One region of the Streptomyces sp. NPDC005483 genome, then DNA from elsewhere that is predicted to be linked to it. Evidence: riboswitches for the same ligand, from Rfam matches in the RefSeq annotation. Region 1 holds a riboswitch; the other holds the start of a gene.

What was found. Region 1 has a riboswitch for ZMP and ZTP ahead of ABZT06_RS15800 (bifunctional 5,10-methylenetetrahydrofolate dehydrogenase/5,10-methenyltetrahydrofolate cyclohydrolase). Riboswitches for the same ligand answer to the same signal wherever they lie in the genome.
Region 2: linked by a shared signal. The riboswitch ahead of ABZT06_RS19490 (glycine hydroxymethyltransferase) and the one ahead of ABZT06_RS15800 (bifunctional 5,10-methylenetetrahydrofolate dehydrogenase/5,10-methenyltetrahydrofolate cyclohydrolase) in region 1 are both predicted to bind ZMP and ZTP.

Annotation. Positions count from the first base shown of each region.
Region 1 is NZ_JBEXEA010000007.1:165,703-170,544, forward strand. Features, by position in the region: gene ABZT06_RS15785 (YncE family protein) at 1-214, opposite strand, end outside; gene ABZT06_RS15790 (helix-turn-helix domain-containing protein) at 398-1,060, shown strand; gene ABZT06_RS15795 (glycosyltransferase) at 1,083-2,306, opposite strand; partial or broken gene ABZT06_RS15800 (bifunctional 5,10-methylenetetrahydrofolate dehydrogenase/5,10-methenyltetrahydrofolate cyclohydrolase) at 2,484-3,333, opposite strand; ZMP/ZTP riboswitch at 3,356-3,438, opposite strand; gene ABZT06_RS15805 (nuclear transport factor 2 family protein) at 3,510-3,875, opposite strand; gene ABZT06_RS15810 (hypothetical protein) at 4,049-4,342, shown strand; gene ABZT06_RS15815 (ABC transporter ATP-binding protein) at 4,404-4,842, opposite strand, start outside.
Region 2 is NZ_JBEXEA010000009.1:215,559-220,400, reverse strand. Features, by position in the region: gene ABZT06_RS19495 (hypothetical protein) at 1-580, shown strand, start outside; gene ABZT06_RS19490 (glycine hydroxymethyltransferase) at 619-2,070, opposite strand; ZMP/ZTP riboswitch at 2,112-2,201, opposite strand; gene ABZT06_RS19485 (LLM class flavin-dependent oxidoreductase) at 2,312-3,163, opposite strand; gene ABZT06_RS19480 (hypothetical protein) at 3,597-4,460, shown strand; gene ABZT06_RS19475 (antibiotic biosynthesis monooxygenase) at 4,604-4,842, shown strand, end outside.

The sequences.
Region 1 (4,842 bases):
CGGCCTTGTCGGGGATGACGTTGATCCGGCCGATCTTCGCCAGGTCGCCGGAGGACTTGATGACGTCGGCGGTGCCGTCCCAGTTGTTGCCCACGAACAGCACCTCGCGCAGGGCGGCGGCGTCCGCGGCGGACGCGGCGGTGGCGGGGACGGTGACGGTCAGGACGACTGCGGCGGCCATGGCACACAGGTGTCTGGGCTTGAGAACAGGCATGACGGGTCTCCCTCTGGGCGGCTCATGACGGGGGCATGCCAAGACGGCAAACTGAAGACGCGTGCTTTCAGAGTTAACTTACTGCAAAGTAAGGAAGGGGGGCCCTTCTCCACAAGACTGCGTACACGACAAACTTGGCGCTCATACGGAAGGCCGGACACTCCGGTCCGAGCGGGAGGTGCGGTGACGGGCAGGCTCAGGGCCCCGACCGGTCGCTACGGCGGCAAGACAGCCGCGGAGCGGCAGGCCGAGCGGCGCCGCCGTTTCCTGGACGCGGCACTCCAGCTCATCGGGGACGCTCCCGGCTACCGCGCCACGACCGTCGCGGCCCTCAGCGAGGCCGCGGGGCTTTCCACCCGCCAGTTCTACGAGGAGTTCCGCACCCTCGAGGACGTCCTGGCCGCACTTCACCTGGAGGTCAACGACTGGGCGACGGCGGCCGTGGTGGCAGCGGTGGCCGACGCGGACCACCTGCCCCTCGCCGAACGCGCGGCCGCGATCTTCCGCGCGTACGCGGCGAACGTCACCTCCGATCCCCGCCGGGTGCGGATCACGTTCGTGGAGATCATCGGCGTCAGCGCGCGCCTCGAGGAGCAACGGCTGGCCCGTCGGGCGCACTGGGTCGATCTGGTCTGCGCCGAGGCGGACCGGGCCGTCGCGCGGGGGGAAGCGGCCCGGCGGGACTACCGGCTGGCGGCGACCGGGTTCATCGGCAGCGTGAACGGCCTGCTGCACGACTGGAACGCCGGGTGGGTGGACGCGACCTTGGACGAGGTGGTGGAGGAGCTGGTACGCCAGTTGCTGGGCATCCTTCAGCCGCCCGGCTGGGAGCCCGTCCGGGCGTGAGCGGATCGGCGGGCGTGGTGCTTCACAGCCTGCCCACCGCCTCCACCACGGGTGTCACACCGTCCTCCTCGCGGATGTGCGCCCCCAGGGCCCGCGCCCGTTCCCGGTACCCGGCGTCCCGCGTGACCCGGAGCAGGGCCGCCCCCAGGGCGTCGGCGGTCAGGCGCCTCAGCGGCACGGCACGCGGCGCCACGCCCAGCGCCACCAGTCTTGCCGCCCAGAAGCTCTCGTCGAACTGGATCGGCACCGGTACCGCCGGAACCCCCGCGCGCAGGCCCGCCGCCGTCGTGCCCGCGCCCGCATGGTGGACCACCGCCGCCATCCGCGGGAAGAGCGCTGCGTGCGACACCTCGCCGACGGTCAGCATGTCGTCGCCCGACGCCGTCAGATCCGCCCATCCGCGCTGGATCACTCCGCGCAGCCCGGCCCGGCGCAGCGCCCGCACGACCTCGGCGCTGATCCGCGCGGGATCGGGCACGGTCGCGCTGCCCAGGCCCACGAAGACCGGCGGCGGTCCGGCGTCGAGGAAGCTCCGCAGTTCGTCGGGGAGCGGTGCGTCGCCGTCGTACGGCCACCAGTAGCCCGCCACGTCGAGTCCGGACCGCCAGTCGAGGGGCCGGGCGACCACCCGTGGGCTGAAGCCGTGCAGGATCGGCCAGCCCTCTCGCTCACGGGTGCGCAGTGCCGCGGCCGGGCCCGTCGGGGGCAGGCCCAGCCGGGCCCGGACCGAGGGGAGCGCCGCGGCGAAGACCTGTTCCACGGCCAGGTTCAGGCCCTGCCCGGCGACCCGGTTGCCCAGTCGGCCCCAGGAGCCGGTGCCCAGCATGGGCGGTGCGAACTCCCTGGTGGGGGCGAGGGGTTGGAGATTGAGGCCCAGGCTGGGCAGTCCCAGGCCCGCGGCGACGGCGTGGCCCAGCGGGGCCACCGATCCGGACAGGAGCAGCGCGTCGCTCACCCGCGCGGCGGCCACCAGGTCGTCGGCCATCTCCACGGCCAGCGCCCGCGCCATCGCGACCACCCGCGCCAGCTTGCCCACGCCGGTCGTACTGCGGTGCAGGGCCCGCCCGCGCGAGGACTCCAGCTCGGCGCGGGGATCGACCGGCAGGGCGTGGAAGCCGATGCCGGCCCGCGCCGCGAGCGGCTCGAAGCGGCCATGGGTGACCAGGGTGACCTCGTGCCCGGCCCGCGCCAGGCCGTACCCCAGCCCGGTGAACGGGGCCACATCGCCCCGGGAACCCGCTGTCATGATCGCTACCCGCACGACCGACAGTATGGCGCCAGGCCCGCCGGCCCGCGCGAACGACCCGTTCACATCGGCCAGTTCACCCCTGTCACATCCGTTGACTCCAACCTCTCGCGACTCCGGCTGCGCCGCGCACGGCACCCCGGTCGGGCCGTGCCCGGCAGTGGACGCCGAGTTGCGTCAGTTCTGCCTGGCGGCCGCCTCCGCTGCCCGGACGGTCTGCTCCAGCAGCGTGGCGATGGTCATCGGACCGACGCCGCCCGGCACCGGCGTGATCAGCGAGGCCCGCTCCACCGCGGAGTCGAAGTCGACGTCACCGACGTTGCCCGCGTTGTAGCCGGCGTCGATCACGACCGCGCCGGGCTTGATGTCCCGGCCCAGGATCAGCCGGGGCCGGCCCACCGCGGCGACCACGATGTCCGCCTCCCGTACGGCCGCCGAAAGATCGGCCGTACGGGAGTGGCAGTACGTCACCGTGGCGTCCCGTGCGAGCAGGAGCATGCCGGCCGGCTTGCCGAGGATCGCGCTGCGGCCCACGACCACGGCCCGCTTCCCGGCCGGGTCGACGTCGTACTCGTCGAGCAGCCGCATGATCCCGCCGGGTGTGCACGACACGAAGCCCGGCAGCCCGAAACTCATCGTCGCGAAGGAGGCGAAGGTGACTCCGTCGACGTCCTTCTGCGGAGCGATCGCCTCGAACGCGGCCCGCTCGTCGATGTGCGGGCCCATCGGGTGCTGGAGCAGGATGCCGTGCACGGTGGGGTCGTCCGACAGGGCGCGCAGCGTGCCGACCAGTTCCTCCGTGGTGGTCGCCGCGGGCAGCCCCACGTGCCGCGACTCGATGCCGGCCGTGCGGCAGCGGTTGCGCTTCATACGGACGTAGGTGACGGAGGCGGGGTCCTCGCCGACCAGCACCGTCGCGAGACAGGGCGCCTGTCCGGTGCGCGGTGAGGCCGGCCGCACGCTCGGCGGCGTCCTCGACGATGCGCCGGGCGAGCGAGGTGCCCTCGATGAGCCGTGCCTGAGACATGATCCACTCCTGGGCCGATCGAAGAAATCGCCCAGGCGCACGGCATCGAGTGTGCGGACCGCTCCACGGTGGTGCTCCACCTCAGCGCCAGTCACGGTCCGGACATCACATTAACCGACGCGCCGGGAAGGTCCAGGTCGGTCGGTTCGCGAGCTGGACCTTCGGCGCCTTTCCCGCTACTCGTCCCAGGCCTGGATCATGGTCTGTTCGGTGATCTTGCCGTCCCGGAGCGTCAGCATCGACTCGGACAGGACACGTACCCCGTCGGAGTACCGGCAGGACTCGCTGAAGGCGACATGGTCGCCGTCGACCACGCACTGCTCCAGCTTGTGCGTCATGTCGCGGCTGTAGACGTCGTCGAGCATCGCGCTGATCGCGTCCCTGCCGTGCAGGATCATGGGGTGGCTGGGCTGGGTGTTGCGGTCCACGACGCGTATCTCGGCGTCGTCCGCGTAGAGCGACAGAAGATTCGCCGCAGAGCTTCCTTCGATGCCGCTGCGGAGGGTTTCGGTGGTGAAGCCGGAGCTTGAGGCGGTGCCCATGGTGACCTCCTTCGAGGACCGCGGCCCGACGAGGAGCGGACCGCGGAGGGCTTGCTTCTTCGAGACTCCTCCGCCCCGGCGGCCACGGCAAGCGCAGGCCGGCGCTCCGCCCTGACGGGTGCGGGGCATCGGCCAGCCGTGCCCGCGAGGGGCCCGCCCGCGTTGCTGACAACATGATCTCAACTCGACGTACCGTTGCCGCCGTCGGTCTCGCCGTCGGCGTCACCGGCCTCACCGCCCCCCTCGCGAACGCGGCCGACGCGGCCGCTCCGGACGCCGGGGCGCTCAACCCGATCGCCGTGATCGACTCGCTCGCGACGAGTGACATCCCCGCGGAGCACAAGGCCGAGATCCCGCCGGTCTCCCGGCAGCCGGCCGGCCTCAACCGGGTCAACGACCTGAACCAGCTGGGCCAGGTCACCGGCCCCGTCGCCCCCGTCACCGGGCTCGTGCCGGCCGTTCACTGAGCCTCGCGCACGCAGACCGAGGGCCGCCCGGATCACCGGGTGGCCCTCGCCGCGTCTCCGCTCACGTGCCGAGATCAGCCGTCGCCAGGAACTGCGTGGCGGCCAGCTCCGCGTACAACGGATCTCCCGCGACCAGTTCCCGATGCGTCCCCACCGCGCGCACGCGCCCCGCGTCCATGACCACGATCCGGTCGGCCATCGTCACCGTGGACAGGCGATGCGCGACGACCAGCACCGTGGTCGTACGCGCCACGTCCGCCACCGTGTCCCGCAGGGCCGCCTCGTTCACCGCGTCCAACTGGGACGTGGCCTCGTCCAGCAGCAACAGCCGGGGCCGCCGCAGCAACGCACGGGCGATCGCCACCCGTTGCCGCTCCCCGCCCGACAGCTTGGTCCCCCGATGCCCGACCAGGGTCTCCAGCCCGCTCGGCAGCTTGGCCACCAGGCCGTCGAGCCGGGTCGTCTTCAGCACGCGCGCCACCGCGTCCTCGCCCGCCTCC
Region 2 (4,842 bases), on a different contig from region 1:
CGATCTGGCGATGGTCGTCACCGGCGATTCGGGCCGGACGAAGGCCGTGCGTGCCGACGAGCCGTACTTCACTCGCCTGTGGCAGCTGCTGCAGCCGACGTACACGGGCACGGAGCGGGTCTCGGACGGCTGGGAGGAGGGCCGGTACCCGCCGGTGCGGTTCACCGTGCTGTGGGGGCTGACGGGGGTGGGTGGCTGGCCTCGGACGGATTCGGCGCCGGGGGGTGATGTGGCGGTGGCGCGGCAGGACCAGTTGTTCCTGGCCGGGGACGGCACGCCGTGGGTGCGCTCGGATCCGGCGCCGGAGCGGGAGGACGACGACATCCGCTGGCACCGGGCGCCCCGGGAGGTTTTCGACCGGCTGGACCGGGCGGGCCTCGCGGGCAGCGTCGGGGGGCAGCGGGACGAGAGGTCCAAGGGTTCGGCGGGCCCGGACCGTGCCGTGTGGTGGGCGGTGCCCGGGCTCGTCGTGGGATTCGCGGCGGGAGTCGGCGGCACGCGGCTGATACGCCGCGCGGCGGCCGGGCCAGGAGCCGGGCCGCCGCGGGATGAGCCACGACAGGAACTCATCGATCTCTGAGAGTCGCCGGTCTTTGACAACTCAAGAGAGGACGCGTGTCAGCCGAGGTCGATCTCCGGGTACAGCGGGAAGCCGGCCACGAGGTCGGTGGCCCGGTGGGAGATCTCGTCCGCGACCTTCGGGTCCAGGATGTGCTGGGCCTTGGAGGGGGCGCCCTTGCTGGTGGTGCCGGGCTCCGTGGTGGTCAGGACGCGGTCGATGAGACCGGCCACCTCGTCCATCTCGGCGGTGCCGAGACCACGGGTGGTCAGGGCGGGGGTGCCGATGCGGATGCCGGAGGTGTACCAGGCGCCGTTGGGGTCGGCCGGGATGGCGTTGCGGTTGGTGACGATGCCCGACTCCAGCAGCGCGGCCTCGGCCTGGCGGCCGGTGAGGCCGTAGGAGGAGGTCACGTCGATCAGGTTGAGGTGGTTGTCGGTGCCGCCGGTGACCAGGGTGGCGCCGCGGCGCATCAGGCCCGCCGCCAGGGCGCGGGAGTTGTGCACGATCCGCTGGGCGTAGTCCTGGAAGGAGGGCTGGCGGGCCTCGGCGAGGGCGACGGCCTTGGCGGCCATGACGTGCGGGAGCGGGCCGCCGAGGACCATCGGGCAGCCGCGGTCGACCTGGTCCTTGAGGGAGTCGTCGCACAGCACCATGCCGCCGCGCGGGCCACGCAGCGACTTGTGGGTGGTGGTGGTGACGATCTGGGCGTGCGGCACGGGGTCGAAGTCGCCGGTGAGGACCTTGCCGGCGACGAGACCGGCGAAGTGGGCCATGTCGACCATGAGCGTGGCGCCGACCTCGTCGGCGATCTCGCGCATGATCCGGAAGTTCACCAGCCGGGGGTAGGCCGAGTAACCGGCGACGATGATCAGCGGCTTGAACTCGCGGGCCGAGGCGCGCAGGGCGTCGTAGTCGACGAGGCCGGTGGCGGGGTCGGTGCCGTAGGAGCGCTGGTCGAACATCTTGCCGGAGATGTTGGGGCGGAAGCCGTGGGTGAGGTGGCCGCCGGCGTCCAGGGACATGCCCAGCATGCGCTGGTTGCCGAAGGCCTGGCGGAGCTCGGCCCAGTCGGCGTCGGAGAGGTCGTTGACCTGACGGACGCCGGCCTTCTCCAGGGCGGGGACCTCGACGCGCTGGGCGAGGACGGACCAGAAGGCGACGAGGTTGGCGTCGATGCCGGAGTGCGGCTGGACGTAGGCGTGGCGAGCGCCGAAGAGTTCCCTGGCGTGCTCGGCGGCGAGGGATTCGACCGTGTCGACGTTGCGGCATCCGGCGTAGAAGCGGCGGCCGACGGTGCCCTCGGCGTACTTGTCGCTGAACCAGTTGCCCATCGCGAGGAGGGTGGCCGGGGAGGCGTAGTTCTCGGAGGCGATCAGCTTGAGCATCTCGCGCTGGTCGTGGACCTCCTGGCCGATGGCGTCGGCGACGCGCGGCTCGACGGCGCGGATCACGTCGAGGGCGGCGCGGAAGGCTGTGGACTCGGTGGACAGGGGCTGCTGCTCTGACATGGCGGCCTCCGGGCTGCGTGGCTTGAAGCGGTCACGGATCACGGTTCGGCCCAGGCGCACGGCACTTGGTCACTCACAGGCCGCTCCCTGATGGTCCGTCCCATCCCAGCGCGCCAGTCACGGCCTGTCGGCCAGCCTACCGGGCACGTCGGAGGGCACCTGTGCGGCGTCCGCCATGCGAGCGACGGCTTCGAGGCCGGGCCGCGGGTTCCGGGCCTCGAAGCCGTGGCGGTGGTGGACGTCAGGACAGGGCGTCGGCGAGGCGGTCGATCTGGTCGGGGTCCGAGGCCCAGCAGTAGAGCATCACCTCGTCGGCACCGATACCGAAGTAGGCGTCGGCGGCCTTACGGACCTGCCGCGGTGTGGTGAGCAGGCCGGCCTCCATGTACGCGACGTGGCCACTGAAGGCGTAGTAGTCACGGAGGTTGTGGCGGGCCCGGTCCAGGGTGCTGTCCGGGCCGAGGGCGACGTTCGCCTGGGCGACCAGGCGGGGGCGGCCGGGGCGGTCGTGCTTCTGCCAGGCCGTTTCGGCGTCGCGGAACAGGTTGGACATGAAGGAGGGCGGCAGGGCGGCGCCGAGGAAGCCGTCGCCGAAGCGGCCGACGCGTTCGAGGGCGGCGGGGGCGAAGCCGCCGAACAGGACCTCGGGGCCACCGGGGGTGGTGGGGCTGGGCCCGATGGGGCCGACGCCGTCTCCGTACGGCTCGCCGGACCAGGCGCGGCGCAGCAGGGTCAGTTGTTCGTCGAGGCGGCGGCCTCGGCGGTGGAGGTCGGTGCCGGCGGCCAGACAGTCGTCCTCGCGGCTTCCGACACCGATGCCGAGCGTGAAGCGGCCGCCCGAGAGCCGGTCGAGGGTCGCGGTCTGCTTGGCGAGCAGGGCGGTGTTGTGGAGGGGCGCGATCAGCACCTCGGTCTGGACACGGATGCGGGAGGTGGCGCCGGCGAGGGCCGCAAGGGTGACGAGGGGCTCGGGGTTGTCGTAGACGAGGCGGTCGAGCAGGCCGAGGGTGCGGAAGGGGCTCGCGTCGGCGCGCCGGGCCCAGGTGAGCAGCTGGGCGGGGTCGTCGATGGGGAGGCCGAGGCCGATGTGCATGGGAGAGTCCTCCGGAGGGCGTACGGGATCCGCCGGTCGGCCGGATCCGGTGCCGCCCCTCCGTGGTGCCGCGCGCTGTGCGCGGACCTGCTCCCGTTCTGCGGCGATGGTTCAAGAGAGCGTGTGCGTCAGAGTGCGCCGACCGTAACGCGGTCGGGCGAGGTGCGGCAAAGCGTTTTCGACCGGTGCCCGCTGACACGGTCTCGGGGCACGGCTCGGGGGACACCCGGTCGGGCGGGCTCACCGGCGTGCCCCCGGCACCCCCCTGGCAGCACGCTCAGCCCGCCGAAGCCGCGCCCCCTGTCCTCCCCCTTGGTCAGGCCGTGGGGCCGGTGTGCGCATGTCCGGCGGACAGCTCAGAGATCGGTAAGAGCCTGTCCGGAGGCAGCCCGTCTCTCACCTCCTCCCCTAAGGTCACTTCGTGCTCTTCGGAATGGTGTGTGCTCTTGGTGCCTCGGTCTGCTTCGGGACGGCCACCGTGCTGCAGGCGATGGCGGCACGGGCGGCGGACGCGGGCGGCGGTGACGGCGAGGGGACGGCGTTCGCGGTGACGCTGTTCCTGCGGGCGGTGCGGCAGTGGCGGTATCTGGCGGGGCTCGCCCTGGACGGGGTGGGGTTCCTGTTGCAGATCGCCGCGTTGCGGTCGGTCCCGATCTACGCGGTCGGCGCGGCACTCGCGTCGAGTCTCGCGGTGACGGCGGTGGTGTCGGCGCGCCTGCTGCGGGTCCGGCTGAGCGGGAGTGAGTGGGGCGCGGTCGGGGTGGTGTGCGCGGGGATGGCGCTGCTGGGGATCGCGTCCGGGACGGAAGGCGACCGGGGCGGCCCCGCGGCCTTGAAGTACGCGATGCTCGGGACGGCCCTTGCCGTGCTGGCGCTGGCGCTGCTGGGTGGCCGACTGCCGGAGCGGGGGCGGGCGTTGGCGCTCGGGCTGGGTGCCGGGTTCGGGTTCGGGGTGGTCGAGGTGGCGGTACGGCTGATCGACTCGCTCGCCCCGTCGGCACTGCTGGCCAACCCGGCGACGTACGCGCTTGTCGTCGGCGGTGCTGCGGCGTTTCTGTCGCTGACTTCGGCGCTGCAGCGGGGGTCGGTGACCACGGCGACCGCCGGGATGGTGATCGGGGAGACGATCGGGCCGGCACTGGTCGGGGTGGTGTGGCTCGGGGACCGCACCCGGGAGGGGCTGGCGTGGGTGGCGGTGCTGGGTTTCGCGGTGGCCGTCGCGGGGGCGTTGGCCCTGGCCAGGTTCGGCGAGGCCCCGGCGAATACCGCTCCGCAATCCCCCGCGCGAATTACGTGAGGGGCGTCTGCGTTACTTCCGACACAGCTCGACAGAGTGAGCCATGCCGACCGAAAGACCGATAAAGAGTCACGATCCGGACAGTCGAAAAAAGCTTCGTTGAATATTTGAACGTGATGTGAAGGTGTCGCGTATACGACGGCGTGAGCAGTAATCCCGTCACCGTCACCGTGGCTTATCACGTGGTGCCGGGCCGTGAGGCCGACTTCCACTCCTGGGGGTGGGCCATGCTGGCCGCGAGTTCCCGGCAGCCGGGTTTCCTTGGGGGTGGCGTCCTTGTCGACCGAGAGGCGGAGTGGCATGTGGTCTATCGCTTCGCCAGCGAGCAAACGGCCCGGGCCTGGGAGGATTCCGCCACCGGGACCCAGTGGGACGCCCGGAC